DNA from 3 places in the Mesorhizobium sp. ArgA1 genome. Region 1 is predicted to be linked to each of the others. Evidence: predicted binding sites of a transcription regulator. Region 1 holds the regulator's gene; each other region holds the start of a gene.
What was found. Region 1 encodes PhoB, which activates phosphate uptake and scavenging genes when phosphate is short. Its sites were predicted from a motif close to TGTCATNNANCTGTCAT; they were not measured.

Region 1 (10,131 bases):
CACGACCGAGCAGGACGTTGGTGTCGGAACGTTGGTTGGCGCCGGCGTCGGCGGCCTGGTTGGCGGCGGCAAGGGTGCGCTCATCGGCGCAGCCGTTGGTGCTGGTTCCGGTCTGCTGGTGCGCAACCTGCGCAATGGCTATTGCCAGTATCGCGACAATCGCGGCCGGCTCTACACCGCTCGCTGCTGATCCGCTTCAAAAGCGCCAAACAATCGAGACGGAGACCGGTCAGCCGGTCTCCGTTTGTTTGCCTGTATCAGGCGGCGGAATCCTGATTTCCACCGTAAGCCCGTCGGCGCGAAAATTCCGGCTGATCGTGCCGCGTAATTCGCGCGTGACATTGAGATCGATCAGCTTGGTGCCGAAGCCGGTCTTGGCCGGCGCTTCGAGTTGCTTCTGCCCGGCCTCGCGCCAATTCAGGACCAGCATTCTGTCGGGCCCACGCCCCTGGAACGACCAGTCGACCTTCAGCGCGCCAACCGAATTGCCGGCCTCGCCATATTTCAGCGCATTCGTCGCCAGTTCATGGAAGGTAAGGCCAAGCGCCTGCGTCGTCGTCTCGTCGAGCAGCACCTGAGGCCCTGACAATATTCCGTCGGGAAGCTCCTTGCCGAACACCTGGCCAAGCTCGATGCGCAAGAGGTCGCCAAGGTCGGCTTTCTGCCAGCGCGAGCGCGTCAGCATGTCCTGGGAAGCCGCCATTGCCTGCAGGCGGGCCGAGAACGAGGACGAGAACTCCTTTACGTCGGTGGCATGCGCTGCCGTCTGGCGCGCGATCGCCAGCACCCGCGTGATAGAATTCTTGATCCGATGCTTCATCTCCTGCAGCATCAGATCCTTTTCGAGCAGGCTCTTTTCCGTCGTCTCGTGCAACAGCGACTTGGCGTCATAGGCGCGCTCCTGGTAGCGGGCCACCAGTGCGATGGCGCCGGCCAGGAGCAGCCCGAACAGGCCGAGCATCACCGGAATGGCGCGCGAAGACGGCTGCGAGAAAGCGCTGGTCGGCCGAAACAGCACCGTCCACGGCCGGCCGGCGACGATGATCTTGCGCGTCACCAACAGCCTGTCGCCAAAGCTCGCAACCGGCGGCGTTTCCGACTGGAACAGAAGATTGCCGGCGTCGACCTTGCCGTCATAGACCTCGGTGTTGACCGGCAGCAGCGGTGTGCGGCTGAGCGCCGTCTGGAACAAGTCGCGAGCGCGGAAAGCGGCGTAGAGAAAGCCTGATGTCGACGACCTGGACGCGTTGATGCCATCCGGCGCGGTTTCGACATTGAGCCTGACGAAGACCAGGAAGCCGGTAAAGGTCTGCGCCGCGCCGGTGCCCTGGCCGAGTTGAACCAGACCGCTTGCATGCTGTGCGTCATCGGCCATCGCCTTTTCGATCGCTTCGCGCCGCACCGGTTCGGTGAACATGTCGTAGCCGATGGTCGACTCGTTGGCAGGATCGAGCGGCTCGAACAGCACGACGGGCGTGCGCCAGGACTGCGCCGTGTCTGGATAGACAGTGTGGGGCACGCCGCGGTCGCGCAACATGTCGCGCTCGACCGCCGCTTCATCGCCGGCTTTGGCCAGCCTGAGATAACCGATGCCGCGCATGCCGGCGAAATTGGTGTCGAGGTCGAGCGCGCCGAAGAAGGCCTTGAACTCACTTCGCGAAATCTCGCCATTGCGAGCGTCAAACAGGGCCTGGGTCGAGCGCAGCAGCGAAAGATGCAGGTCGATGCGGCTTTCGATACGGTTGAGCGCATCGTCGGCCGTCGCCTCGAATTTGATCCGCGCCGCCTCCTGGGTGGCGAAGTAGGCGAAGCCCGCCATCGTCAGGCTGATAAGCGCGACGGCAATGAAGGCGACGATCGGGAAAAACTTCTTCAAAGGATGCTGCGGCCCATGTATCTGGAACCTTTATGGCATGTCACCGCGCCAACACAATGGCGAGGCCAAACCATCGTGACAGCTGGCACATCATGGTCCAGATATTAGCCGGCTTATCGATCGCGCATCGCAGAACAGCCGAAGATGGCGCATGTCTCAGGCGGCGATCTTCAGCGCGCCCGGCCCGGGAATGGCGCCAGGCGGGCATTTGCCGAGGATGATCATGCCGAGCACCTCGTCCTGGGTGACATCGGTGGTGCGCGCGGTGCCTACGACCTGGCCGTTCTTCATCACGCAGACGCGGTCGGCAAGCTCGAACACGTCATGGATGTCGTGGCTGATCAGGAAGATGCCGATGCCGTCGGATTTGAGCTGCTTGACCAGCTCGCCGACCTGCGCCGTTTCCTGCGGCCCAAGTGCCGCCGTCGGTTCATCCATGATCAGGATGCGGGCGTTGAACAGGATGGCGCGCGCGATCGCCACCGACTGGCGCTGGCCGCCCGACAGCTTGACCACCGGCTCCTTGAAGCGCTGGAAACGCGGGTTGAGCCGGCCCATCACCTTGCGCGCCTCGGCTTCCATGGCGACATCGTCGAGCGTGCCCCAGCCGGTCATCAGCTCACGGCCGAGGAAGAGGTTGGCGGCGGCGTCGACATTGTCGGCCAGCGCCAGCGTCTGGTAGATGGTCTCGATACCGTATTTCTTGGCGTCGCGCGGGTTGGAGATCGAAGCCTCCTGGCCGTTGACGAAGATCTGCCCGGCATCGCGCTTGTAGGCGCCCGACAGGATCTTGATCAGCGTCGATTTGCCGGCGCCGTTGTGGCCGAGCAGCGCCACGACCTCGCCCGGGAAAAGATCGATGGATGCATCGTCGACGGCGCGGATGCCGCCGAAGGCGATCGAGATGTTGCGCATGTCGATCAGCGCTGTGCCGGTGTTTGCGGAGGCAGTCTTTTCCATGATCGTTCTCCTCCTAAACGCGCTTGCGGTAGACGGTGTCGAGAAACACCGCGACCACCAGCACTGCGCCGACGACGATACTCTGCAGCGGCGAGTCGACGCCGAGAAGCACCATGCCGGACTGCAGCGACTGCATCAAAAGCGCGCCCAGCATGGCGCCGATCACGGTTCCCGAACCGCCGGCCAGCGACGTGCCGCCGATGACGGCGGCGGCGATGACCAGCAACTCGTCCAGCGTGCCCAGTGCGTTGGTCGCGGAATTCAGCCTGGCCGACGAGATGGCAGCGGCGATCGTAGCCAGCACGCCCATGATCATGAACACCTTCATGGTGACCCAGCGTGTGTTGATGCCGGCGAGGTTGGCGGCTTCCGGGTTGCCGCCAATGGCAAAGACATAGCGGCCGAAACGCGTGCGTTTGGTGATGAAGGTCATGACGATGCCCACCATCACAGCCATCAGCACCGGAATGGCGATGCCATGGGCGATGAACAGCCCGCCTTCGGGAATGGCGATGTTGTTGGCCTCCGCATACCGCTTCACGATACCGACCGGCCATGGATAGGAATTGGCAACCCACACCGCGCCCAGGATGGCTGCGCAGGTCACAGTGCCTATCAGCGTCTCGGCCCAGATCGGTCGCAGCGGAAAGCGGAAACGCTTGCGCTGTCGGCGCCCGTTGAACAGCGCGAACACCACGGCAAGGCAGGCGACGATGCCGACGACCCAGCTCCAGGTCGCGCCGATCGATCCGGCGGGACCGCCACCCATCAGCTGGAAGGTGGCATCGAGCGGGGCCACGGTCTGGCCGCTGGTCACCCACCAGGCCGCACCGCGCCAGACCAGCAGGCCGCCGAGCGTGACGATGAAGGCCGGCACTTCGAGATAGGCGATGATAAAACCCTGGAAGGCGCCGATGAGAAGGCCGAGCGCCAGGCCGATCGCCAGCGCCAGCACCCAGATCCAGGGATTGCCAAGCTCAAGCCCGACAAAACGCACCAGGAAATGCACCTGCGCGAAGCCCATGACCATGCCGATCACCCCTTCGGCCGATCCAACCGACAGATCGATGTTGCGCATGACGATGACCAGCACCATGCCGGAGGCCATGATGGCGACCGCTGATGTCTGGACCGACAGGTTCCACAGATTTCGCGGTGTCAGAAAAAGACCGCCCGACAGGATGTGCAGGCCGACCCAGATGACCACCAGCGCGCCGACCATGCCGAGCATGCGGGTGTCGATCTCCGTCGCCTTCAGGAAGCGCGCGACCGCGCCGAGTTCCGACGCGCGCGCGGTGTCGGCCTGCGAAGTCGAGGTCGTGTCGGTCATGATGTCCTCCCAGCGGCTTGCCGTCTGACGCGGATGCCGGACCACAGCCTAGAAGTTAGCCGCCCGCGGCGGAAACACAAATTGCCTTGAAAAAACGCCGCGGCCTGTCAGCCGCGGCGTTACTCTACTTGAAGTCGGCAGATCAGTTGCAGGCAGCGACGCTGCCGGCGGCGACACCCGCGCAGACTTCGTCCTTCTTGATCCAGCCGGCGTCGATGACGACGTTGAGGTTGTCCTTGGTGATGGCAACCGGGGTCAGGAACAGCGACTTGACGGTGTTGCCGCCAGGCGTGGTGAAGTCCTTGGCTCCGGCAATGTCGCCGGTCTTCTTGCCGTCGGCGAGCTGCGAGGCGATCTCGGCGGCGTTCTTGCCGAGTTCGCGCGCATCCTTCCACACCGACACGGTCTGCGTGCCGAGCGCGATGCGGTTCAGCGCGGCATGGTCGCCGTCCTGGCCCGAGACCGGGACGGTTCCGGCCAGGCCCTGCGCCGTCAGCGCGGCGACGACGCCGCCGGCGGTACCGTCATTGGCCGCGACCACGGCATCGACCTTGTTGTCGTTGGCGGTCAGGAACTGTTCCATGTTCTTCTGGGCGTTGGCCGGCAGCCAGCCATCCGTGTAGGCCTCGCCGACATTCTTGACCTTGCCGGAATCGATGGCTTCCTTGAGCACTTCCATCGAGCCCGAGAACAGGAAATCGGCATTCGGGTCGGAACCCGACCCCTTGATGAAGACGTAGTTGCCTTCAGGCTTCGCCTTGAACACTTCGCGGGCCTGCATGCGGCCGACTTCCTTGTTGTCGAAGGTCAGGTAGAAGACGTCCTTGTTCTCGATCAGGCGATCATAGCCGACGACCGGGATGCCTTCATCCAGCGCCTTCTGCACCGCCGGGCCGATGGCCGAGGCGTCCTGCGCCAGGATGATCAGCGAGTTGGCGCCCTGCGAGATCAGGCTTTCGACGTCGGTCAACTGCTTGCCGGGATTGGACTGCGCGTCGGCGGAAATGTACTTGTCGCCGGCCGCCTCGATCGCCGCCTTCATCGCCGCTTCGTCGGTCTTCCAGCGCTCTTCCTGGAAGTTCGACCACGACACGCCGATGACCTTGTCCTTCGCCTGCGCGACCGACACCAGCGTCAGCGACATGGCGACACCCGCCAGCATGGCGGCTGCAAATCTGTTCATGATAATCCTCCCTGCGCCGCGCGCGGCGCGACAAAACTGGCCCGAAGGCCGGCACACAGAGGCTCTATTTTTTCGAGCCTCGAAAAAATACTGGTCCAACGGCGAGACCCTGTCAACATCGATTCTGATGGAATCTGATGGCCTCAGTGAATTTTTTCGGGACTCGCAATAAACAATGACAGCGCGGCCTGCTTCTGCCAATATTTGCTGGTGTCACCGACCGCCCTCACTATCATGAGGCGGGAGGAGGACCGGGAGGAAACAAAAAAGATGTCGGTTGGAATCCGCCACGACGATCTGCGCCGTCGCAACCGTGCGATGGTGATTTCGGCCGTGCGCCGGGCCGGCCAGCCGTCGCGCACCGAGATCGCGGCGACCACTGGCCTCAGCCATTCGACCATATCGGCAATCTCGTCCGACCTGATTGCGGAAGGCATCCTGGCCGAGAGCAAGCCAGGCGAGACCGGCGCGCTGAAACGCGGCCGGCCGCAAGTCGGCCTGGGCCTCAATCCGGAAGCGGCGGCGGTGATGACCGTGGTGCTGTCGCTTAATTTCCTTTCCGTCACTGTCATCGACTATGCCGGCCAGGTGGTCGCCGAGGAGCAGCGCCGGCTGGATACGTTGACCATGCCGCGCGACGAGCTGATCGGCGAATGCACGGCAATCGTGCGGCGGCGGCTCGAGGACCCCGACCTCGATGTCCAGAGCATCGCCCGCATCGCCATGGGCATCCAGGGCATCACCGATTCGCAGGCGCGCGCCATGCTGTGGTCGCCGATCACGCCGCTGACAGACATTGCATTCGCCGACATACTGGAAGCGGAATTCGGCATACAGGCCACCATGGAAAATGATTGCAACATGATGGCGGTGGCGCTGCAATGGCGCCAGCCTGAGCGCTATCGCGATGATTTCATCGCCATCCTGCTCTCGCACGGCATCGGCATGGGGCTGGTGCTGAAGGGCGAGCTGTTCACCGGCACCCATTCGTCGGGCGGCGAGTTCGGCCACATGATCCATCGGCCCGGCGGCGCGCTGTGCCGCTGCGGGCGGCGCGGCTGCGTCGAGGCTTATGCCGGCAACTACGCCATCTGGCGCAGCGCCAAAATGATGAGCGAGGATGCCGAACCGGTCGATGTCGGCGACGCCGACATGCGGGCGTTGGCTGCACGTGCCCGCGAGACCGATGGCCCCGAGCGCGAAGCCTACCGCAAGGCCGGCGAGGCGCTCGGCTTCGGCCTCGGCAGCCTGTTCGCGCTGATCGATCCGGCACCGGTCGCGATGGTCGGCGTCAGCGCCGCCGCCTTCGACCTGATCGAGCCGGCGCTGCGCGGGGCGATCGCCCAGACCGCCGGCGGCCAGCACTCGAAATCGATCTCTTTCGACACCGAGCCGAACGAATTGCCGCTGATCCGCGAAGGCTGCGCCATGCGCGCGCTGACCTTTGTCGACCAGGAGATTTTCGCGCCGGGCGTGCAGGCGCGAGCGGGCGCTGGAAAGAGCGTTGCCTGATCAGTCTTCCCTGATCGCATACCCCGCGCCACGGATGGTGCGGATCACATCCGGCATGCGGCCATTGTTGACAGCTTTGCGCAGGCGCCCGACATGCACGTCGACCGTGCGCTCGTCGATATAGATCGTCTCGCCCCAGACATTGTCGAGCAACTGGCTGCGCGAGAACACCCGGCCGGGGTGGCGCATCATGAATTCGAGCAGCCGGAACTCGGTCGGCCCCAGCCGTATCTCGCTCTTCTTGCGGTAGACGCGGTGCGACTCGCGGTCGAGCACGATGTCGCCGACCTTGAGCACGCTGGACAGAACTTCGGGCTTGGCGCGGCGCAGCAGCGCCTTCACCCGCGCCATGAACTCCGGCGTCGAGAACGGCTTGACCAGATAGTCGTCGGCGCCGGTGGACAGGCCGCGCACGCGGTCGCTCTCTTCGCCGCGCGCGGTCAGCATGATGATCGGCAGCCGCTCGGTCTCTGGCCGCATCCTGAGCCGGCGGCAGAGCTCGATGCCCGACACCGCCGGCACCATCCAGTCGAGCACCAAGAGATCCGGCACGTTTTCCTGCAGCCGGATTTCGGCCTCGTCGCCGCGTGTCACCACCTCGACCTGGTAGCCTTCGGATTCGAGGTTGTAGCGGAGCAGCACGCCCAGCGGCTCCTCATCCTCCACGACCATGATGCGTGGCGCAATCATCAGCAGTTCACCTTTATCAGGGCGATGTGGCCATCGCCGTTTCGTCCTGCTTCGGGCGATTGGCGGGCAATTGCTGGCCGGTCAGCACATAATACGCATTTTCGGCAATGTTGGTGACATGATCGCCGATGCGCTCCAGGTTCTTGGCGCAGAACAGGAGATGCGTGCAGGCCGTGATGTTGCGTGGGTCTTCCATCATGTAGGTCAAAAGCTCGCGGAACACCGAGGTGTATTTGACGTCGATGCGCTCGTCGTCATTCCTGAGCTTCGCCAGCGCTGCCGCGTCTGCCGCAGCATATTCCTCGACAACCCCCTGCACCTGGATCAGCACCAGCTGCGCCATCGCATCGATGGAATGCGACAGGTCGCGCGGCGTGACGCTCAAGCCGACGGTGCCGACACGCTTGGCGATGTTCTTGGCGAGATCGCCGATGCGTTCGAGGTCTCCGGCCATGCGGATCGAGCCGACCACGGCGCGCAGATCGTTGGCCATCGGCTGGCGTTTGGCGATCAGCGTGATGGCGCGGTCGTCGAGTTCGCGCTGGCGCGCGTCCATGATGGCGTCGTCGGAAACGACGCGCTGCGCCAGCGCATTGTCCGAAGTGAGCAGCGCCTTGGTCGAGCCGCTCACCATCGAGCCGGCCAGATCGCCCATGTCGCGGATCAGCTTGCTGATCTGCCCCAGTTCTTCATCGAAGGATGCGACGGTATGTTCACCCATGATCCTGGTCCTCGTGCCTGAAAATTCAACCGCTGGACGGCTCAGCCGAAGCGGCCGGTAATGTAGTCCTGGGTGCGCTTGTCGTCGGGGTTGGTGAACATCTTGTCGGTGGCGCCCTCCTCGACCAGGTAGCCGAGATGGAACATCGCCGTGCGCTGCGACACGCGCGCCGCCTGCTGCATCGAGTGCGTGACGATGACGATCGTGTAGTTCTGGCGCAGTTCGTCGATCAACTCCTCGACGCGGGCGGTGGCGATCGGGTCGAGCGCCGAGCAGGGCTCGTCCATCAGGATCACTTCCGGCGACACGGCGATGGCGCGCGCGATGCACAGACGCTGCTGCTGACCGCCGGACAGGCCGGTGCCGGGCTCCTGCAGGCGGTCCTTGACCTCGTTCCAGATCGCCGCCTTCTTCAGGCTGGATTCGACGATCTGGTCCATGTCGGACTTGCGCTTGGCCAGCCCATGGATGCGCGGACCGTAGGCGACGTTTTCGTAGATCGACTTCGGGAACGGATTGGGCTTCTGGAACACCATGCCGACACGGGCGCGCAGTTCGACGACGTCGATGCTCTTGTCGTAGATGTCGTCTTCGTCCAGCGTGATCTTGCCGGTCACCCGCGCCGAATCGATGGTGTCGTTCATGCGGTTGAGGCAGCGCAGGAAGGTCGACTTGCCGCAGCCGGACGGGCCGATCAGCGCCGTCACCTGGTTCTGTCGGACGTCGAGGTTGACGTCGAACAGCGCCTGCTTCTCGCCGTAGAACACGCCGACCTTGTCGCCGCGCATCTTGATGACTTCGTTCGACTTGGCGTTCATTTTGTCGCCCACTGCGTTTTCAAGGGACTGTTCGGTCATGATGTTCATACCAAATTGCCTTTTTTCTACCAGCGCCGCTCGAACCGGCGCCGAAGCACGATCGCGGTGATGTTCATGGCCATGAGGAAGACGAGCAGGATGATGATGGCGCCGGACATGCGCTCGACAAAGGCGCGTTCGGCCTCGTTTGCCCACATGTAGATCTGCACCGGCAGCGCGGTCGCCGGATCGAAAGGCGTCTTCGGATAGTCGGCGACGAAGGCGACCATGCCGATCAGAAGCAGCGGCGCTGTTTCGCCGAGCGCACGCGCCAGGCCGATGATGGTGCCGGTCAGGATGCCGGGGGCGGCAAGCGGCAGTATGTGCTGGAACACCATCTGCATCTTCGAGGCGCCAAGGCCAAGCGCTGCCGAGCGGATCGACGGCGGCACCGCTGCAAGGGCGGCGCGCGTCGCGATGATGATGGTCGGCAGCGTCATCAGGGTGAGCACCAGGCCGCCGACGAAGGCGGCCGAGCGCGGCATGCCGAGGAAGTTGATGAACACCGCGAGGCCAAGCAGGCCGAAGACGATCGATGGCACCGCCGCCAGATTGTTGATGTTGACTTCGATCAGGTCGGTAAAGCGGTTCTTCTTGGCAAATTCCTCGAGATAGATCGATGCGGCGACGCCGATCGGCAGCGCCAGGAGAAGCACGATCACCATCATGTAGAACGAGCCGATGATGGCCACGCCCATGCCCGACGTCTCAGGCCGGCTGGAGGCGCCATAGGTGAAAAGGCCGGTGTTGAAATGTTCGGCCATCGCGCCGTCGGTCTTGAGCTTGTTCATCCACTCGATCTGCTGGTCGGAGACCTTGCGGCGCGCCTCCTCGACGCCGAGATCGATCTGGCCCTTGAAGGCCGAGTCGAGATTGGCCGCCGCCAGTATATTGACGTCGCGCGTCGTGCCGATCACTGACGGATCGGCCATGACGATGTCGCGCAGCTGGACGCGGGCGCCTTCCGACAGGAAGCCCTTGAGCTTCAGCATCATCGGCTTG
Region 2 (10,131 bases), 1.1 Mb from region 1:
GTCGATGGTCATCTCGATCGTGGCCGGGCGGGTGATCGCGGCAACCGGACGCTACAAATGGATGCCGGTGGTGGCGATGGGTATTGGCGGGCTGTTGATGCTGGGCTTCGTCGTCACCAACCAGCACACGCCGATCTGGGTGCTGGCGCTGATGATGGCGGTGTTCGGCGTCAGCATGGGTCTGCAATTCCAGGTGCTGATCGTGGCGATCCAGGCGGCGGCACCCTTGCAGGACATCGGCGCGGTGACGTCGCTGATCACCCAGGCGCGTACGCTCGGAGCATCGCTCGGCCTGGCGCTGAACGGCGCGGTGATGATCTGGGCCCTGAACCGGCAGACTGCCGAGCTCCCAGCCGACGCTGCCGCCCTGCTGCCGCAGGGCCTGAATGGGTTGACCCCGCACCTCGCATCAAGCTTGCCGGTCGCGATCCGCGAAGTTGTGCTCGACCACTACTCCAGTGGTTTTAACGTGATGTTCATCTGGGTGGCGGCGCTCTATTTCGTCGCCATGGGGCTGACACTGCTGCTCGAGGACAAAGAGATCCCGAAACGGGGCTGAGCAACGTATCTCATGCGCCGGCGCGGGCATCCGGCCATGATAGGAAACCGATCCGGCGAGGAAAGCATGATTATCGACACCCATCTGCATCTGATCGACCTGTCGGCGTTGCGCTATCCCTGGCTTGGCGGCGTGCCGGCGCTCAACCGCGATTTTTCGCACGAAGAATATGCAACTCAGGCGCGGCGCGCGGGGATCGAGGCGGCGCTTCACATGGAGGTCGATGTCGATGCCGCCGACATCGAGGCCGAGACCAGCCATGTCAGGGCGCAGTCGCTGGAGAAGGGAAGCCTGCTCAGCGGCGCGATCGCGTCCTGCCGGCCGGAGGAGGGCGGCTTTGCCGACTATCTCGAGCGCCAGCAGGCCAATCCGTTCGTCAAGGGATTTCGCCGCGTGCTGCATGTCATGCCGGACGAGCTTTCGGACAGTGGGCTGTTTCGAGACAACATCAAGCGGCTTGCCGGCACTGGGCTCACCTTCGATTTCGTGGTTCTGCCGCACCAGATTCCGCGCGCCATCGCGCTTGCCGACTTCGCGCCCGATGTCCAGTTCGTGCTCGACCATTGTGGCGTGCCCGACATAAAGGGCAATGGCGAACATCCCTGGCGCGAGCACATGGCCGAGATCGCGCGGCGCCCCAACGTGACGGCCAAGATCTCGGGCGTGGTCGCTTACGCCGACGCAGGTTCGTGGACCGTCGAAACCTTGCGCCCCTATGTCGAGCACACGATCGGCAGTTTCGGCTGGGACCGGGTCGTGTGGGGAAGCGACTGGCCGGTGTGCACTCTGGGCGGCGGCCTGGCGACCTGGGTGGCTGCGACGCATGCGCTGATCGCCGGCGCAAGCGCCGGCGATCGGGCGAAGCTGCTGTCGGGTAACGCCAGGCGGATGTGGAGGCTGTAGTTTTCCGTCCGTGGCTGTCGCTCGTCGGTGGACTACTTAACACCGATGCCTGCGGTCAGGCCGCCATCGATCCTGTAGTCGGCGCCGGTGCAGAAACCGGCTTTCGCCGAACACAGGAAGGCGATGAGTTCCGCCACTTCCTCCGGTTCGCCGATGCGGCCGAGCGGATGCGCCGCGCCGAACCGTTTGTAGGCCTCTTCGACATCGGCATCGCTGCCACTCTCGCCACGCGCGGCCTTCTCCAGGATCGGCGTGCGGATCGAGCCCGGGCTGACCGAATTCACCCGGATGCCGGCCGCCGCATAGTCGAGCGCCAACGAGCGCGTCAGTGTGTGGATAGCGCCCTTGGTCGTGGCATAGGCGGCGACGTTCTGCTGGCAGGCAAAGCCCTGCACCGAGGCGACGTTGACGATGGCGCCGCCGCCGCGCTTGATCATTTCCGGAATGCCGAAATGGGCGGTCAGATAGATCGAACCGACATTGACCGTCATTGCCCGGTTCCAGGTTTCCCAGTCGGTCGTCGTCGCGGTGCCATAGGGATGGACCGCGGCCGAATTGACGATGACGTCGAGGCCGCCGAACTTTGTGACGCCGGCCGCCACCGCGTCGCGCACCTGGTCGGAGACGGAGACGTCGGTGTCGATGACCAGCGCTGCTGCTCCAGCCCTTTCCAGCTGCGCTTTCATCGCCGCATTGGCGGTGCGGTCGATGCCGCAGGCGATGATTGCGGCACCACCGGCCGCAAGGCGTCTGGCGGTCGCCAGGCCAATGCCGGTCGTCCCCGTCACCAGGGCCACCTTGCCGTCGAAATCCGTCATTTTCGAAAACTCCCCATTTTCTATCGACTCCCGTCGCGGTCCAACAATAAGTTGCCAACCTCTCGCAGAAGGAAAGCCGAAAATGGAACAATGCTGGCGCTGGTACGGACCCGACGACCCGGTGACGCTCGATCATGTCAAGCAGGCGGGCGCCAGCGGCGTGGTCTCGGCGCTGCACCATATCTATGACGGCCGGGCGTGGCCTGAAGCCGAAGTGCTGGAGCGCAAGCGCATCATCGAGGAAGCCGGACTGACCTGGTCGGTGGTCGAGAGCATCCCGGTCCACAATTCGATCAAGATCGGTGCGCCGGAACGCGAGCGCTACGCCGGCTACTACCGCGACTCGATCCGCGCGCTGGCCAAGGCCGGCATCGCCACGGTCTGCTATAACTTCATGCCGGTGGTCGACTGGACCCGCACCGATCTTGCCTACCGCCTGCCGACGACGGGGTATGCCTTGCGTTTCGATGCGATCGATTTCGCCGCCTACGATCTGTTCGTGTTGAAGCGCAAGAACGGTGCGGCAAGCTATACGCCGGCACGTATTGCGCAGGCGGAAGCGCGGCTGAAGGAATTGCCGGCCGAGAAGATCGACCAGATCGAGCGCAATCTGATCGCCGGCCTGCCGGCGACAGAGCGCAAATATGATCGCGAGAGTTTTCGCCAGGCCCTGGCGGACTATGAGGGGATCGGACCGAAGGAGCTGCGCGACAACCTCGCCTGGTTCCTGCGCGAAATCATTCCTGTGGCGGAAGAGGAGGGGGTGCGCATGTGCATCCATCCCGACGACCCGCCGTTCTCGCTTTATGGCCTGCCGCGCGTCGTTTCGACCGCCGAGGATGCGCGTTTCATTCTCAATGCCGTCGACAGCCAGGCCAATGGCCTGACGTTCTGCACCGGCTCCTACGGCACGCGCGCCGACAACAACATTGTCGCCATGGTCAAGGAATTCGCCGATCGCATCCATTTCGCCCATCTGCGCAACATCACCATCGAGAAGGACGGCTCGTTCTACGAGGCCGAGCATCTCGAGGGCGGCACCGATATGGCGCATGTCATCCTTGCGTTGATGCAGGAAGAGGCGCGCCGCCACAGAGAGGGCCGCGCCGACTGGCAAATCCCGATGCGGCCGGACCATGGCCATCTGCTCGCCGACGACATCGGCAAGACGAGGATCAACCCCGGCTACTCGCTGATCGGCCGCCTGAAAGGCCTCGCCGAACTGCGCGGCATCATGCGCGCCGTGGAGACGTTCGGGCTGGCTTGAGAAGCGCCAAGCGGCCTGCGTTTCAATGCCAGCGCCGGTTCAGTGTGCCGTCGCTGTAGATCATGCGGCCGGCTCGGAATGTCGCCCGCACCCGCGCGACCGGGTGGCGATCGGCGATGACGAGATCGGCGAGAAGTCCAGGCTCGATGGCGCCACGGTCGGTTAGGCCTAGTGCCGTCGCCGGGTTGGCGCTGGTCAGCGCCGCCGCCGTCACCAAGCCGCCGTTGCGCAGCTCAGCCAGGCCAAGCATGGCCGGCAGGATCGAGGCCGGATGATAGTCGCTGGCCAGCATGTCGAGCAGTCCAGCCTCATAAGCCTGCCGCGCCGACAGATTGCCGGAATAGGACTGGCCGCGCAACGCATTGGGCGCTCCCATCACGGTATGCATTGCGAGCCTTCGGGCTTCCTGCGCCGCTTCCAGGGTCACCGGGAATTCGCTGAGCTTAGCGCCGAGGCCATGAACCAGTTCCACCTTCTCCAGCGTGTCGTCGTCATGCGAGGCAAGCGCGACGCCATTTGCCTGCGCACGCGCCGACAGGTCCTGCAAAGCGTTGAGCACATCGCCCTGGCCTTCGCGGCCGGCGATGCGGTGACCGACGACCTCGGACGCCTGGGCAACCGACATGCCGCGCTCCTTGGCGATGCGGGCGATGTAGAGCTCGACATCACGATACTGCCCTTGTCCAGGCGTGTGGTCCATCAGCGAGATCAGATCCAGCCTGCCGGCATCCATCAGCTTCTGCAGCATGGGAACCGCCGGGGTGAAGGTGACTTCGAAGCGGGCATGGATGCGGTGGTCGACCAGCAGATGGTCCTTCATCCCGGCAATTGTGTCGATGGTCGCCGAGGTATGGTCTTCCGACCGCTGCACGCCGCTGGTGATGCTGGCACCGATGAAGGAGAGCGCGGCATAGGCCGTGGTGATGCCACACGAAGCCAGCTTCTTGTCGAGTTCGGCAATGCCGATCTGCATCGGCACATGCACGCCGAGGCGCGGCTCGACTTCCTTCTCGACCATATCGCCATGCATGTCGATGAAGCCGGGCAGAAGCAGGCGGCCGCCGCCTGAGATGTCGGCATTTTCGACCGGCTCGTTACGGATCTCGGCAATCCGGCCGTTTTCGATGCGGATGGCGCCGCTCGGGACGATGCGGTCGCGCAGGACAATTTCGAATTCACTTAGCCACATACGATTTCTCTTCAGGGGACAGGCGATGCAGGACGGGTTTTCGGTCGACAAGACCAGGGGACAGCCGTCCCATAACAGCTGCTTGCCCCCGAAAAATGACAATCGGTGACGGGCCTTGTGATTGACGCGAAAAGTCACGGTTCATGAAAGTTCACGGCCGTTTTTCTTCTCAAGCCGGCTCAGGGCAGCGTACCGTTCGATTGCCAGCTTGACAGAAAGCTGACAATGTATCATATCCAAAAAGCTGACTATGTATCATATTATTTCGTGCAGCGATCAAGACCGGTCAAGTCGGCCGTTCCAGGGAGGCGATCGTGGGAGAGGCTATCAGCCAGTGGAGCAATTGGTCGGGTTATGTCACGGCCAGGCCGCAGGCTTTTGCCGAACCGCAGACTCTCGATGAGCTAAGCGTTGCTATTCGCAATTCACCCGGGCCGGTTCGCTTTGTCGGAACCGGGCATTCCTTCACGCCGCTGGTCAGGAATGACGGCACAATCCTGTCGCTCGATCGCTTCGAGGGTCTGAAGTCGCACGATCCGGCCAAGCTGACCGCGCGGGTCGGCGCCGGTACCAAGATCGGCGCGCTGGCAAAACTTCTGCATGGAGTCGGCCAGGCGCTGCCGAATATGGGTGACATCGACAAGCAGGCGTTCGGTGGGGCGCTCGGCACCGCCACGCATGGTTCGGGCATCACGCTCGGCGCGTATCACACCCAGCTCGAGGCGATGCTGATCGTCGATGGGCGCGGCGCTGTGAAGGAGTTCGACCGCGCCAAAAGCCCCGACATGATCGAAGCCATGGGCGCCTCGCTCGGCGCTTTCGGCGCCGTCACCGAAGTGACGATCCGCAACATGGCGAGTTACCGGATGCGGCATCGCCGCTGGACGGCGCCGATTGCCGATGTGCTGTCGCAATTTGAGCGCACGATGACGGCGCATCGCTCGGCCGAGTTCTACTACGTGCCGTTTTCCGGCCAGGCGCTGCTGATCGCCAGCGACATCACCGAGGCGCCGGCAACCGTGCGTCCGCCGACGGAGGACGACGATGCCGTTACCACGCTCAGGAAGCTGCGCGACTATCTCAGCTGGTTCCCGTGGCTGCGCCGCCGTCTCATCGGCTCCGCTTTCGCGAAAGTGCCGGCAGAGGACTATGTCGAGGACTGGCTGAAGGTCTTCACCTCGGAGCGCAACGTCAAGTTCAACGAGATGGAGTACCACCTGCCGTTCGAGGAAGGGGCTGGTGCACTCGGCGAACTCATTACGCTGCTCGAGACGCGGTTTCCGGACGTCTATTTCCCGATAGAGGTTCGCGTCGTCGCGCCTGACAACATCTGGCTGAGCCCCTTCTACAAGCGCCCGACCTGTTCGATCGCCATCCATCACGGCGTCGAGCGCGATCCGATGGCGTACTTCAACGCCGCCGAGCCGATCTTCAGGAAGCGCGGCGGCCGCCCGCATTGGGGCAAGATGCACAGCCTGACATCAAAGGAATTGAGCGCGCTCTATCCGCGCTGGAACGATGCCATGGCGGTGCGTCGCGAGATGGACCCCGACAACCGCTTCGTGTCCCCCTACATGGCCAGGCTGCTTGGCGTCGCGACATGAGCCTGACCGACACCTACTTCGCCGACCTGTCTGGCGCGCTCAGGGCGGCCGGGATCTTTCAACCTTGCCTGGTGCTCGATCTCGACCGGCTCGATCACAACATTGCTGCGATCAAGGCGAAGTTCGCCACGGGCCTCGATCTGCGCCTCGTCGACAAGTCGCTGCCTTGCCTGCCGCTCATCGAACACATCCGTGCGGCGTTTTCGACCGAGAGGTTGATGACGTTCCATCTGCCGATCAGCGCCGAAATGCTGAAAGCCTTTCCCGATGTCGATCTCCTGCTCGGCAAGCCGATGCCGCTTGCCGGCGCGAGACACTCCCTTACCAAGGGAGTGCTCGCCGGGCTTGGCGAGGCGACGTCGCGCATCGTCTGGCTGATCGATACGGAGGAGCGGCTTGCCGCCTACGGCGCGCTTGCCACGGAGCTCGACCGCGAGCTTCGTATCTGCTTCGAGGTCGATGTCGGCCTGCATCGCGGCGGTATCAGCGACCTCGACGCGTTGGCGCGGGCGGTTGCCGCGCTGGCGAAATATCCACGACTGAAGTGCGAAGGCGTTATGGCCTATGAAGCGCATATCGGCCATATCCCCAAACTGCTCGGCGGACCGGCCAAAGCGCGCGCCAAGGCCGTCAGCCTGTTTCGCCAGTATGTCGGCTGCCTCGCGCCCGACCAGCGCAGGATCCTTAATCTTGGCGGCAGCAGCACCGCGTTGCTCTATGACAGCTGGGTTGGCGCCAATGAATTGTCCATCGGATCGGCTTTCATGCTGCCGACCGATTTCGACGTGCCCAGTCTCAGCCAATTGCAGCCTGCCGCTTTCATCGCGACGCCGATCCTGAAGGTGGTCGATGTCCGGTTGCCGGGCCTCGACGAGCGCTCCTGGCTGCTGCAGAAGCTAGGGCTGTTGCCGCGGCGCGGTTGTTTTATCTATGGCGGCAAATGGATGGCCAAGCCCGTCCATCCCGCCGGGATGAAGACCGACAAGACGTTCGGCTTTTCGACCAATCAGCAATTCATGGCGTTGCCCGACGACGTCAATGTCGGACCCGACGACTACGCCTTCCTGCGTCCGACGCAGAGCGAATTCGTGCTACAGCAGTTCGGTTCGATCCAGGTCTATTCCGGCGGGAAATTCGTCGAGCAATGGGCCGCACTGCCGTTTTCGTAAATCGAAGTGGAGGAGGACACGATGGTCGCAAGGGCAGCCAAAACCCACCCCGTGCAGCCTGAATGGGCAGCCGAACTCGATCTGGCGCTCACCGATCTCGACTGCAAAAAGGATGACTGGGCGCAGACCTCGAATGGCGAGCGGATCGCCTTGCTGCGGCAGGTCAAGGATCACATCCGCGAGGTCGCCGAAGCGTGGGTCAAGACAGCGACGCGTAAGAAGGGCATCCCGACCGGCTCGCCGCTGGAAGGCGAGGAATGGCTGGCCGGTCCGGCGGCGCTGATGGATGGCTGCAACCAGTTCATCCACACGCTGAGCCTGATGGAGGGCAAGAAATTTCTCGACAGGTTGCCGGTCCGTACCTTGCCCAGCGGACAGGTGGCGGTGACGGTGGTTCCGAATTCGCTTTGGGACAAGGTGCTGTTCACCGGCCTCAAGGCCGAGATCTGGATGCAGCCGGGCGTGACCAAGGCGAACCTCGCCGCAAACACCGCCTCGGCTTATGACGCGCCGCGCACCAGCCGCAAGGGCAAGATCGGCCTCGTGCTCGGTGCCGGCAATGTCGCCTCGATCGCGCCGCTCGACTGCCTGCACAAGCTGCTCGTCGAACACCAAGTCGTTCTGCTCAAGATGAACCCGGTCAACGACTATCTCATCGATTTCCTCAAGCCGGCGCTGCGGCCGCTGATCGAGTTCGGCGCGCTGCGCATTGTGCGCGGCGGTGCCGATGTCGGCGCTTATCTGTGCAACCACGATCTCGTCGACGACATCCACATCACCGGTGCCGCCACCTCGCATGATGTGATCGTCTGGGGTCCCGGCAAGGAGGGCCGCAAGAACAAGGCGGCGGGCACGCCGAGGAACAGCAGGCGCATCACCTCGGAACTCGGCGGCGTGGCGCCTACCATCGTGGTTCCCGGCCCATGGTCGAATGCAGATATCGCCTATCATGCCGAACTGATCGCGACCCAGAAGCTCAACAATTCCGGCTTCAACTGCATCGCCTGCCAGATGCTGGTGCTGCCGGAGAACTGGGACAAATCCGAAGCGCTGCTGGCGGCACTCGAAAAGGTGATGCAGAGGGCCCCGTCGCGGCCAGCTTACTACCCGGGCGCCACCAAGCGCCTCACCGCGTTCGAGGCGCATGCCGACGGCGTGCAGAAATTCGAGCGCCCTGCCGGACCGGCCTGCGTGGTGGTGTCGTTCCGGCCGGGCACTGACGCCTACTTCGAAAATGCCGAAGTGTTTGCGCCGGGGCTCAGCGTCATGCGGCTGCCGGCGGGCAATGCCGAATCCTACCTGCGCGCTGCAGTCGCCTACGCCAATGAAAAGCTGCACGGCACGCTCGCCGCCAACATTCTCATCCATCCCAAGACAATCGCCGAGATCGGGCGGCAGCGCTTCGAGGAGATCGTTGCTGAATTGCGCTATGGCGGAATCGGCATCAATTCCTGGAGCGGCGTTCTGTTCGCGCTGCTGCGGCCGACCTGGGGCGCTTTCCCCGGCCACACGCTCGACGACGTGCAGAGCGGGATCGGCGTCGTCCACAACACCTATTTGTTCGACAAGCCGGAACGCAGCGTGCTCGAAGCGCCGTTCCGCATCATGCCGAAGCCGGCGTGGTTCCTGACCCACAAAAGGGCAGATGTCGTCGGCCGTCTGATCACCGAGTTCAATTACCGGCCGAGCCTTCTGAAACTGCCGCGTATCATCTGGAACGCGCTGCGCGGCTAGCGCAAGCAGGCGAAGACAACGACAGAAAGCCGAGACAGGAGTTGCGACATGGCTGACGACGCGGATGCAATCATCGTTGGCGGCGGGCTGGCCGGTCTGGCCGCCGCCGCGGAACTCGGCGATGCCGGCAAGCGCGTGATCATCGTCGAGCAGGAGGGCGGCGGTTTTCTCGGCGGCCAGGCGTTCTGGTCGCTCGGCGGCCTGTTTCTGGTCGACACGCCCGAGCAGCGCCGCTTGCGCATCAAGGACAGCCACGACCTCGCCTGGCAGGACTGGTTGGGTTCGGCCCAGTTCGACCGGCCTGAGGATCATTGGCCAAGGAAAGTGGCGGAAGCCTATGTCGATTTCGCCGCCGGTGAGATGCGGCCGTGGCTGCACGGCATGGGCATGCGTTGGTGGCCGGTGGTCGGCTGGGCCGAGCGCGGCGGCGCGCTGGCCAATGGCCATGGCAATTCGGTGCCGCGCTTCCACCTGACATGGGGCACTGGTCCCGGCGTGGTCGCGCCGTTCGAAAGGCGCGTGCGCGAGCACGTCGCCAAGGGGCTGATAACATTGAAATTCCGCCATCAGGTCAGCCGGCTGATCAAGGCCAATGGCGCGGTCACCGGCGTCGCTGGCGAAATCCTGGAGGCGTCCAGCGTCGAGCGTGGCAAGCAGTCGAACCGCACCGTCGTTGGTGATTTCGAACTCTCGGCCGGCGCCGTGATCGTCACCTCCGGCGGCATAGGCGGCAATCACGAGCTTGTTCGCAAGGTCTGGCCGGTCGAGCGGCTGGGGCCGGCGCCGAAGCGTATGGTGGCCGGAGTGCCGCACCATGTCGATGGCCGCATGGTGGCGATCACCCAGGACGCCGGCGGCGCGGTGATCAACGCCGACCGGATGTGGCAC
Region 3 (10,131 bases), on a different contig from region 1:
ATGATTTTACATTTTTGAAACACATCTACTATATATTCACCCGAGTTTCCTTTTCTGGGATCTGGAATTATTCCCCACCCCTCACCGATACCTTGCCTGGTTCCACTTGTGCCCCAGCAGCGACAGGATGATGATCAGGCCGTTGAAGAATTGCACGTAGAAGCCACTCAGCCCCGCCGCCACGACGCCGGTCTGGATGAAGGACACGGTGACCGCGCCGATTGCGCCGCCGACCACGGTGCCGATGCCGCCCCAGGTCGGCGTGCCGCCGACGAACACCGAGGCCAGCACCGGCAGCAAATAGCCGTCGCCGGCCGTCGGCCACCAGGTGAAGTTGATCATCACCGAGAAGCAGCCGGCGATCGCAGCCCCTATGCCGACGAAGACGAACACTTTCACCCGCACGCGTTTGACGTCGATGCCCATCTGCTGGGCGCTGTCGGGATTGTCGCCGACCACCCTCACCTGCGCGCCGAAGCGATGTCTGTTGTAGAGCAGCGCCGAGAGCACGACGAAGGCAATGGCCCAGAAGATCTGCACCGGGATACCGTGGATCTGGCTGGAGAAGATCGTGTAGGCCCAGTCGCCGCTGAGGCTGGTCAGCGAGATCGACTTGCCTTCGTTGATGATCTGGATCAGGCCGCGCAGCAGGAAATTCATGCCGAGCGTGGCGATCAGCGACGACAGCCCGCCATAGACCACCAGCGACCCGACCAGGAAACCGAGCAGCATGCCGGTGACGAGTGCCGCGGCGATGCCGAGGAACGGATCATAGCCGGCCTGCACGACCAGCGCGAAGACCCATGAAGCAAGGCCCATCGTCGCCGGAAACGACAGGTCGATTTCGTTGCAGGTGACGACAAAGACCAGCGGCACCACCACGAACAGCGCCACCGGCAGCGTGGTCAGCACCGAACTGTAGAGATACCAGGTGGTGAAGACGGTCGGGTTGGCGATGATGAACACCGCCATCATGATGATGAACACGCCGAGCGTGCCGAGCGAGGCGCGGTTGTCGAGGATGAAACCGCGCATCCAGTGATCGGAAGGGTGCTTCCACTCCTTCTGGGAATTGGGGCGGGGAATGCTGGCCGCCGGCTCGTGCAGATCGGGTTCCATGGTCTTGCTCATCGTGCTCTCTGCTCCGCGTCGCCGGCGTCGTGCAGCCCGGCCAACCCGCCCGGATGCGCGACCTCTTCCATGAAGTTGATCAGATCTTCGGCCGACTTGACCTGGCTGCGGTCGGTGGTCAGCGCGACCTTGCCGCGATCGAGAACGACGAAGCGGTCGGCGATGTCGAAGACGTGATGAATGTTGTGGCCGATGAACAGGATCGAACGGCCGCTCGCCCGCACCTGGCGCACGAAATGGAAGACCTTGGCGGTCTCGGTCAGCGACAGCGCCGTCGTCGGCTCGTCAAGGACGATCAGCTCTGCCTGCTTGTAGATGGCGCGCGCGATCGCCACGCCCTGGCGTTCGCCGCCCGAGAGCTGGCCGACGATCGACTGCGGCGTGAACACCTTTGAGGTGAAGCCGATCTCGCGCATCAGCCGGCTCGCCTCCTCAATCTCCCTGTTGACCTTCAGAAAGCCCATGAAGCCGGTGAGTTCGCGGCCCATGAAGATGTTGCGCACGATGGTCTGCTGCACGGCGAGCGCCCTATCCTGGAACACCGTCTCGATGCCGGCGTCGCGCGAGCGCGCCGCGCTCCATCCGGTCACCGGCTCGCCGCGCACCAGGATCTCGCCGCTGGTCGGCTTTACGACGCCGGACAGGATCTTGATCAGCGTCGACTTGCCGGCGCCATTGTCGCCGAGGAGGCCGACCACCTCGCCCCGATCGACGCTGAGATTGACTCCGCCCAGTGCATAGACCTGGCCATAGGACTTGCTGATGTCGCGCAGTTCGATAAGGCGTTCGGCCATCGGATCCTCGCTTGATTGTCGCATGCCGACCTTTTCGCCGGCGGCCCCGCCGGCCGGGCCTGAACCCGGCCGACGGCTTGGGAGGTCAGCGCAGCGCCTGCTTGGCGAGCTCGGCGACGATCTCGTAATTGTCGGGCGTGACGAAACCGGCGCCGGTGTCGACATTCATCGGCGCCAGCCCCAGCACCACTTGTTGGCAGAGGCTGAGGATCGGCAGATAGCCCTGCAGGAACGGCTGCTGGTCGGCCGTCAGTTGCACCCAGCCGCCTTTGAAGGCATCGACGATCTGCGGACTGGTGTCGAAGCCGAAATTGAAGATGTCGCCGGGCTTGCGCCCTGCTGCCTGCATGTATGTCGGCACATTGCCGAGCATCTGGCCGCCGGGGTAACCGACCACCTTCACGTCGGGATTGTTCAAAAGAGCAGCCGTGATCACCGGTATCGCGAGATTGGGATCCGCCGCCCATTCGGTCTGCGAACTGATTTGAACCACCTCGACGCCTGCCTCCTTCAGCGCCGCGACCGTTCCGCGCTCGCGCGCGCCGCGGCTCTCATTGTCGAACGGCCCGATCATGATCGCCTTGTCGCCGGCCTTCAGCTTGGCGAGCTTGAACGCCTCGACGCCGAGCGCACGGCCCTGCTGCTCTTGCTGGGCGCCGACATAGCCGCCGCCGAACGCCGCGACGACCGTCGGCAGGGGCACGTTCTGATACATCATCTTGATGCCGTCCTTGTGCGCCTGTTCGGCCAGCGGCATGATGGCGGCGTCGCCCGGATGGCCCATCATGGCGATGCCGTTGGGCTTGACGGCGACCGCCTCGCGCAGCTGCTGCACCATCATTTCGATGTTCCAGGCGGAGAAGATGTAGTCGACCTTCGGCCCGAGATCGGCCGCCGCCTGCTTGGCGCCATTGTAGACGATGGTGCCGAAGGCGTCGCCCTCGGCGCCGCCGACGAAGAAGCGGATATGGACATCCTTGCACCACTGGGCGTCAAGCGCCCGCGCCGGCAGAGTGGAGATGGCGGCGCAGAGCGCGGTGGCGGCGGCCACGACGGTCGAGCGCAGAAGTGTTTTTCTCGTTGCGATGCTCATGCACGTTCCTCCCTTTTGTCCTCGGAAGCCGAGGGTTTTCGACATTCGCTTCGGCAGTGCGCCGCAATCTGTTCAGGCCGGCTCCTCCCGCCGGCCGCCGTCACGCCGGGTTCGGCAAATAGGCCGCTCCTCCGCGGCATTGCTTGAGATACTCCAGCGCACGCACCTGACCGGTGATTTCGAGATCGCCGCGATAGACTGGGTCGTGCCAGCCTTCGATGTCGATGGCGCCCTTGTATCCGGCCAGCCGCAACTCGCTGATCACCCGCGTCCAGTCGCTGTCGCCGAAACCGGGCGTACGCATCTGCACGAAGGGCAGCCGGCCGAACACGCCGTGCTCGCGGATGACGTCCCAGCGCACCGTCGCGTCCTTGCCGTGAACATGGAAGATTTTCGGCGCCCATTTGCGGATCTGCGGGACAGGATCGATGAGATAGACGAGCTGATGACAGGGCTCCCATTCCAGCCCCAGATTCTCGTCGGGCAATTCGTTGAACATCAGCTCCCAGGCATCCGGATTGTGGGCGATGTTCCAGTCACCGCTTTCCCAGTTGCCGTTCATGGCGCAATTCTCGAAGGCGATGCGCACGCCCTTGTCGGCCGCGTGCCTGGCGAGCGGTCCCCACACCTCGCGAAAGCGCGGCAGGCTGTCGGTCAGCTTCCTGCCGCGCAGGCGGCCGGTGAAGCCAGTGACCATCGAAGCTCCGAACAGATGCGCATTGTCGATGACAGTTTCCCAGGCGGCGAGCACGCCGCGATCGACCTCACCATCCTCCAGCGGATTGCCGAACACGCCGATCGAGGACACGGCGACATCGGCATCGCCGATCGCCTCGCGAATCTCACCTGCCAGCTGCGGCAAATCCTTGCCACCCAGCGTCTGCCAGAAGAAGGGCTGGATGCTCTCGAAGCCCAACGGCAGGATCTGCCTGATGTAGGCCGCGGGATCGTCGAGATTGGCCCGCACCATGGTGCCGATGCGGATGTCGAGGAGCGGATTCGCCGTCATGATGCGTCCTGTGCGATTGCCACACGGCGTCCGGTCTCGGCGCTTTCGATGGCGCCGAAAACCATGGCCAGGCTTTTGATGTTGTCGGCGCCGCGCGTTTCCGGCTCGGTCCCGGTTTCGATGGCCTGCATGAAATCCCGGATGATGCCGAGATGGCCGCCAACGCGGTCGGCGGAATCGAGCGGCAGCACGTCGATCGGCTGGGTTTTGGCAAACAGGCCGTCTCGACCCAGCACCACCATTTCCGCCTTCAGCGTATCGTTGCCATCCCAAATGAGGCTGCCGCGCTCGGCAACGATGCGCCAGCTGCCTTCCCAGCTGGTGCGGAAACCGTCGGCGCACCAAGAGCCAGCATAGGTGAACACCTTGCCGCCGCCGAGATCGAAGACGGCGCTCGCCGACGAACCCTGCCGGTACCAGGAATTGGCGGGCTCCCATTCCTGGCAATAGACGCCGGCCGGCTCTCCGCCGACCATGTAGCGCGCAGCGTCGAAAGTATGGATCGCCATGTCGAGCAGAAGCACATGCGCCATCTCCTCGCGAAAGCCGCCGAAATGCGGCGCAACGAAGAAATCGGCATGGATGCTGGTCGGCTTGCCGATGGCGCCCGAGTCCAGAAACCGTCTTATGCGCCGGACATTGGCGACGTAGCGCCGGTTCTGCACCACGGCATGAACGCGCCCTGCCCCGCGCGCCGCCTCGACGATGGCGCGGGCATTTTCCGGCGTGTCGGCCAGCGGCTTTTCAGTGAGCAAATGACAGTTGTGGGCGAAGGCAGCGAAGGCGACGTCACGGCGGGCGGCGGGAACGACGACATCGAACACCGCGTCCGGCCTGGTCTGGCCGAGCACCTGCTCGAGGCTGGTGCCGATCACGACGCCATCCAGCCCATATTCGCGCGCCCTGGCCTTTGCCCGTTCGGCGTCGAGGTCGACCAGGCCGACAATCGCAAGCCCGTCGATTTGCCTTGCGGCATCGAGCCAGGCCTTGCTCATCGCACCACAGCCGACGAGGACGGCATTCATCATCCGGCATTCCTCCCGTCCGGTCCTCCAGACCGAATGTCACGGCATCCACGGCATCACCGTAAACGTTTTTCCGTAAACGTTTACGAGAACACACCCGATGGCGTAGAATGTCAATCAGCTGCCAGCAAAAATCATCCCGAACCCTTGGCCTGAGCGGCAGCCGGTGCTAGCCAAGGCAAGGGGGAGAACAGTCCTTGGCGTCCAGCATCCACGACCTTGCGCGTCACCTGAACATTTCGATCGGCACCGTGTCGCGGGCGCTGAATGGTCGCGCCGACGTCAATGCCGACACCCGCCAGCGCGTGCTCGCCGCCGCCAAGCAGCTGAACTATTCACCGAACCAGTCCGGCCGCAGTCTGCGGCAAGGCGCCACCCATTCGATCGCCTTCATGCTGCAGCCGCATCCGGGCGACCAGCAATATGGCGAACCGTTCTTCATCCCATTCCTGATCGGGCTGCAGGGCCGGCTGGCCGAAAGCGGGCTTGACCTCACCGTGGTCATGGGCGCGCCTGGCGATTATCAGCAGGAGCGCCTGCGCCGTGTCGTCGAGACCCGCCGGGCCGATGCCGTGGTGCTGGCCTGGACGCGGCGTGAGGATGAACGCATTGACTATCTGCTCGAGGCCGGCTTCCCCTTCGCCACGCTCGGCCGCAGCCGCACCGGCGGCAAGGCCTATCCCTCGCTCGACCTCGATTTCGAAAAGGCCGGCAGCGACGCCGTCGACCGGCTGGTGGCGCGCGGCCACCGCCGCATCGCCGCCATCCGCCCGTCGCTCAATCTGAATTTCGGCTATCTGTTCGTCGACGGCTACCGCAAGGCGCTGAAGCGGCACGGCATCGAGGTCGATCCGGCGCTGATCGCCGACGGCTTCATCAACGAGGCCGGCGGCTACCAGGTGACGCCGCGCGTGATGCTGGCAAAGGACCGGCCGACGGCCATCATCTTCAACAATGACGCCATGGCGCTCGGCGGCTGCAAGGCACTGGCCGAGATGGGCATCCGACCCGGCCACGACATTGCGGTGACCGTCATCGTCGACACGCCGCTCTGCCGCTATTTCTCGCCGGCGCTGACCGCCTTCCGCCCGGCGCTGGAGCCGATGGGAAGGCGGCTGGCCGAAATGCTGCTGGCCTCGATCCCGGCCTTTGCCGGCCCCGAAGGTCCGCGCATCATCCGCGAAGTCTGGCCGCTGGAGCTGATCGCGCGCGACAGCGACTGATCCGCCGCTCTATCCTTATTTTTAGGCAATTCCGGACGGAAAACCGTTTCACACTTTTCCTGGAATTGCTCTAGGCCGGTCGGCCTCAGTCCACCTTCTTCTCGCCCCGCTCGCCGGCCTTGACGATGTCGCCGGTCGTGAACAGGATTTCCTTCAGCTCCGCCCGCCACTCCTTCTTCTGGCGCAGCAGGAATTCGAGATCCATGCCGAAATGCTTGAACTCCTCGCCTTGCGCATTCTTCATGATCGCCTTGGCCTGCGGGTCCTTCTCGACCGACATGCGCTGTTCGTACCAGCCGATCGCTTCCGCCTCTTCGATCAGCGAGGTGATCATGCGGGCGAAGGTCCGCACCTTCTGCGTCAGCTCTTCCGGCGGCTCGTGATACTGATCGAAGCCCATGTCGCCCTCCCTCAAACGGACCGGCAAATCTGGCCGTACCCATGAATGCACTGGAGCGCCGCAAGTTCCGCTTACTGCTGCAATTCAATCAAAGTCCTCTGCAGAGGCGCAGAAGAGATCTGGATCGGACCGGAGAACGGTATATCCATGTCGAGGATGAGGTAGAGAGCGCTGGCAATCAGCGCTGCCGACACCACGAACGTCTCTATGGTGATGGCATTCCGCGGCGCCCTGAAACCGAAACTGGCGAAGATCAGCACCAGCCAGGCAACGAGCATAACGATCAGCGGCCGCGGGATGGTACCCTCCGATTGCTCAATCAAAGCCCAGCGCAGTTCCACCACCTTCTGCAGATGCTGGTGGGAGTCCTCCTGCACGGAAACATGCGCTGCGTCAGCAGGCTGCAGAGCGGTCAATCGTGTGCTGATCTCGGTCAACAGACGTTCAGACAGCCGGTTGGCGACGAGGGGTGTTTCGTTGGCTTCTGTCCAGTTGTTGGTCTGTCTTTGCACATAAGCGACCAGTGGCTGACGGACCTCGGCAGTCTCAGGCCCATATTGTCGAAGCGACCGGTCGAGAAGGATCAACTCCGTCGCATATGTGTGCACGTTGCGGTCGATCGACTCGAAAGTGTTCTTGGCCGAGTTGATCATCAGACCAAGCACCAGCGAGGTCATGACGACGAACAGGTTGGCGGCCAGCCGTACCACATTGTTGGTGTCGTCCTCGCGGTGATGCGCGGGCAATTTGCCATAGACAGCCATGCTGACCAGCGGCGCCGCCGTCAGGCAGAGGAAAACAGCCAACGCGACGAGTGTTTCGTGCATGCAGCCATTTCTGCACGGCAAGCAACGAATGCCAATGGCCGGCAGAACGCACTTGTCACGCAAGTATCATGTTCACGTCCTAGACCGCTTGCGGGAGGGCGAGATCGTCGATGCGACGCAGAGCCCTTTGCAGTCTCGGCCGCTCGAAGGCTTGTCACAAAGAGGATCTCCATGAAAATCTCGCACCGAACGTTGTCGCTCGGCGCCGCATTGGCGCTGTTTACCGCTTTGACCCCTGCCCTTGCCGACAGCACCGCCACCGTTGGCGGCGTCAGCTTCGTCAACAAGGGCCTGGTCGGCGTCGGCCGCCTCCCGGCCGACCTGAAGGACAAGTTCGGCGAGACCTTCGGCTCCGGTTCCGGCATGTCGATCGACGCCGCAAGCTGGACGCATGACGCCAATGGCTACAAGGGTTCGCTCTGGCTGCTGCCGGATCGCGGCTACAATGTCGTCGGCACCACCGACTACCGGCCGCGCCTCAACACCATCACCATCGAGCTTACGCCGACCGCGCTGGGCGCGACACCCGCCGCCGGCCAGGAACAGACCGGCGTCAAGGCGACGCTCTCCGATTCCCTGCTTCTGACCGACGACAAGGGAGCCGACGCCACCGGCCTAGACCCGCTCAATGGCGTGCGCGCCGCCAGCGGCGACATGCCGATGCTGCCCGAGGCCAACGGCAAGCTGGCGCTCGACAATGAGGCGATCGCGCGGCTGCCCGACGGCACAATGTTCATCTCCGACGAATATGGTCCCAACATCTATCGCTTCTCGGCCGACGGCCACCTGATGTCGGCGACGCAGCCGCCGGCGGCCCTGGTGCCGATGCGCAAGGGCACGCCGAACTTCGCCTCCGACAATCCGGGTCCCGGTGCCGCAGAGCCCGATCCGAAGGATCCCGAGACCGGCCGCCAGAACAACCAGGGCCTCGAGGGCATGGCGCTGACCCCGGACGGCAAGTCGCTGATTGCGGTGCTGCAGTCCGCACCCCGCCAGGACGGCGGCGATTCCGGCGCCACGCGCCAGAACACCCGCGCTTTGGTCTATGACGCGACAGACCCGGCCCATCTCAAGCTGGCGCATGAATATGTCGTGCCGCTGCCGGTGTTCAAGGACGACAAGGGCAAGACCAAGATCGCCGCGCAGAGCGAGATCGTGGCGCTGTCCGACAAGACCTTCCTGATGCTGACGCGCGATAGCGGCAACGGCCAGGGCGTGAAGGGCGACACTTCGCTTGTCCGCCAGATCTTCGTTGTCGACGTGTCGGCCGCGACCGACATTGCCGGTGGCGCCTTCGATGCCGCCGACAAGCCGCTGGCGCCGAAGGGCGTGCTCGACCCCTCGGTGACCCCGGCCAAGCTGACGCCGTTCATCGACATCAACGACAACAAGGAACTCAGCCGCTTCGGCCTGCATGACGGCAAGCCGAACGACAAGAACAACCTCTCGGAGAAGTGGGAGGCGATGTCGGTGGTCAGCGTGCTCGATCCGGCGCTGCCCGACGACTATTTCCTGTTCGTCGGCAATGACAACGACTTCCTCGCCCAGGACGGCTTCCAGGTCGGCGCGCCCTACAAGGCCGAAGACGGCGCCGATGTCGACACCATGTTCCTGGTCTATCAGGTCACGCTTCCCGGCCTCGCCAAGAAGTAGTCGCATACAACAGAAAAAAGCGGACGCGCCCGGCGCGTCCGCCTTTTTGTCGGCGATCAGCGATACCGCTGGCGCCCTATTTCAAAATCTCGGCATCCCTCGGCACGCCGGCATCGATCGGCTCGGCGGTCCGGCTCGACACGGCCATGATCTTGCCGGCCGGCGACAGGTTCGGGCGCACATAAACCTGGGTTACACCGTTGACCCGGCTGTAGAGGTCGATGATGTCCTGGTTCATGAAGCGCACGCAGCCCGACGACGCGTTCTTGCCGATGGAATCCCATTCCGGCGTGCCGTGCAGCCGGTACATCGTGTCCTTGCCGTCGCGGAACAGATAGAGCGCACGGGCGCCGAGCGGGCTCTGCGGTCCCGGCGGCATGCCGTCCTTGTATTTCGCCAGTTCCGGCCGGCGCTGAATCATTTCCGGCGGCGGCGTCCACACCGGCCACTTCTTGCGCGCCTGGACCACGGCGCTGCCGGTCCAGCCGAAACCGGCCTTGCCGAGGCTGACGCCGTAGCGGATCGCCTTGCCGCCATCGCGCACCAGATAGAGGAAATGTTCCGACGTATCGACGATGATGGTGCCCGGCTTTTCGCCGGTCGGGTCGGTCACGATCTGGCGCACGAACTTGGGATCGAGCTTGGATATCGGGATCGCCGGCAGTTGATAGCCCTCGTCGACGCGTGCCGCGTACATGCTTTCGGCAGCGCCGAAAGCCGATTCGCTCGGCGGCGGCGGCGCTGCCACCGGCGGCGGCGCCACGTCCGTGGTTGTGCAGGCCGAAAGCGCCACGGAAGCGGCACCCAAGGCGGATGCCCCGAGAAACGCGCGCCGGTTCAGGCGCTCGGAAAAAAGCGGATTGTCGGACATGATCCCCCCGATTTGGCAATCATTGCCGGGCGGACTTTGAGATGAACCTTCGCCGAGCAGCCCATGGACGAAAGAATGCCCGCGCGCCGGCGCACCGTCGACCTG

Region 2: a site for PhoB is predicted at 4,945-4,961, ahead of ACWGTI_RS00840 (alpha-D-ribose 1-methylphosphonate 5-triphosphate diphosphatase). Genes of this name have one in related genera too.
Region 3: a site for PhoB is predicted at 7,556-7,572, ahead of ACWGTI_RS25530 (esterase-like activity of phytase family protein). Genes of this name have one in related genera too.

What each region holds. Positions count from the first base shown of each region.
Region 1 is NZ_JBSKBQ010000001.1:1,310,916-1,321,046, forward strand. Features, by position in the region: gene ACWGTI_RS06415 (YMGG-like glycine zipper-containing protein) at 1-190, shown strand, start outside; gene ACWGTI_RS06420 (CHASE domain-containing protein) at 230-1,876, opposite strand; gene ACWGTI_RS06425 (ATP-binding cassette domain-containing protein) at 2,033-2,836, opposite strand; gene ACWGTI_RS06430 (sugar ABC transporter permease) at 2,850-4,166, opposite strand; gene xylF (D-xylose ABC transporter substrate-binding protein) at 4,309-5,349, opposite strand; gene ACWGTI_RS06440 (ROK family protein) at 5,620-6,861, shown strand; gene phoB (phosphate regulon transcriptional regulator PhoB) at 6,862-7,551, opposite strand; gene phoU (phosphate signaling complex protein PhoU) at 7,568-8,272, opposite strand; gene pstB (phosphate ABC transporter ATP-binding protein PstB) at 8,314-9,138, opposite strand; gene pstA (phosphate ABC transporter permease PstA) at 9,156-10,131, opposite strand, start outside.
Region 2 is NZ_JBSKBQ010000001.1:183,578-193,708, reverse strand. Features, by position in the region: gene ACWGTI_RS00860 (MDR family MFS transporter) at 1-559, shown strand, start outside; gene ACWGTI_RS00855 (amidohydrolase family protein) at 626-1,462, shown strand; gene ACWGTI_RS00850 (SDR family NAD(P)-dependent oxidoreductase) at 1,495-2,280, opposite strand; gene uxuA (mannonate dehydratase) at 2,363-3,547, shown strand; gene ACWGTI_RS00840 (alpha-D-ribose 1-methylphosphonate 5-triphosphate diphosphatase) at 3,570-4,736, opposite strand; gene ACWGTI_RS00835 (D-arabinono-1,4-lactone oxidase) at 5,051-6,340, shown strand; gene ACWGTI_RS00830 (alanine racemase) at 6,337-7,509, shown strand; gene ACWGTI_RS00825 (aldehyde dehydrogenase family protein) at 7,531-9,243, shown strand; gene ACWGTI_RS00820 (FAD-binding dehydrogenase) at 9,292-10,131, shown strand, end outside.
Region 3 is NZ_JBSKBQ010000015.1:65,439-75,569, forward strand. Features, by position in the region: gene ACWGTI_RS25490 (ABC transporter permease) at 82-1,131, opposite strand; gene ACWGTI_RS25495 (ATP-binding cassette domain-containing protein) at 1,128-1,925, opposite strand; gene ACWGTI_RS25500 (substrate-binding domain-containing protein) at 2,011-3,018, opposite strand; gene ACWGTI_RS25505 (sugar phosphate isomerase/epimerase family protein) at 3,119-4,027, opposite strand; gene ACWGTI_RS25510 (Gfo/Idh/MocA family protein) at 4,024-5,055, opposite strand; gene ACWGTI_RS25515 (LacI family DNA-binding transcriptional regulator) at 5,250-6,275, shown strand; gene ACWGTI_RS25520 (ferritin family protein) at 6,361-6,675, opposite strand; gene ACWGTI_RS25525 (bestrophin-like domain) at 6,747-7,502, opposite strand; gene ACWGTI_RS25530 (esterase-like activity of phytase family protein) at 7,674-9,155, shown strand; gene ACWGTI_RS25535 (L,D-transpeptidase) at 9,232-10,026, opposite strand; gene ACWGTI_RS25540 (MATE family efflux transporter) at 10,090-10,131, shown strand, end outside.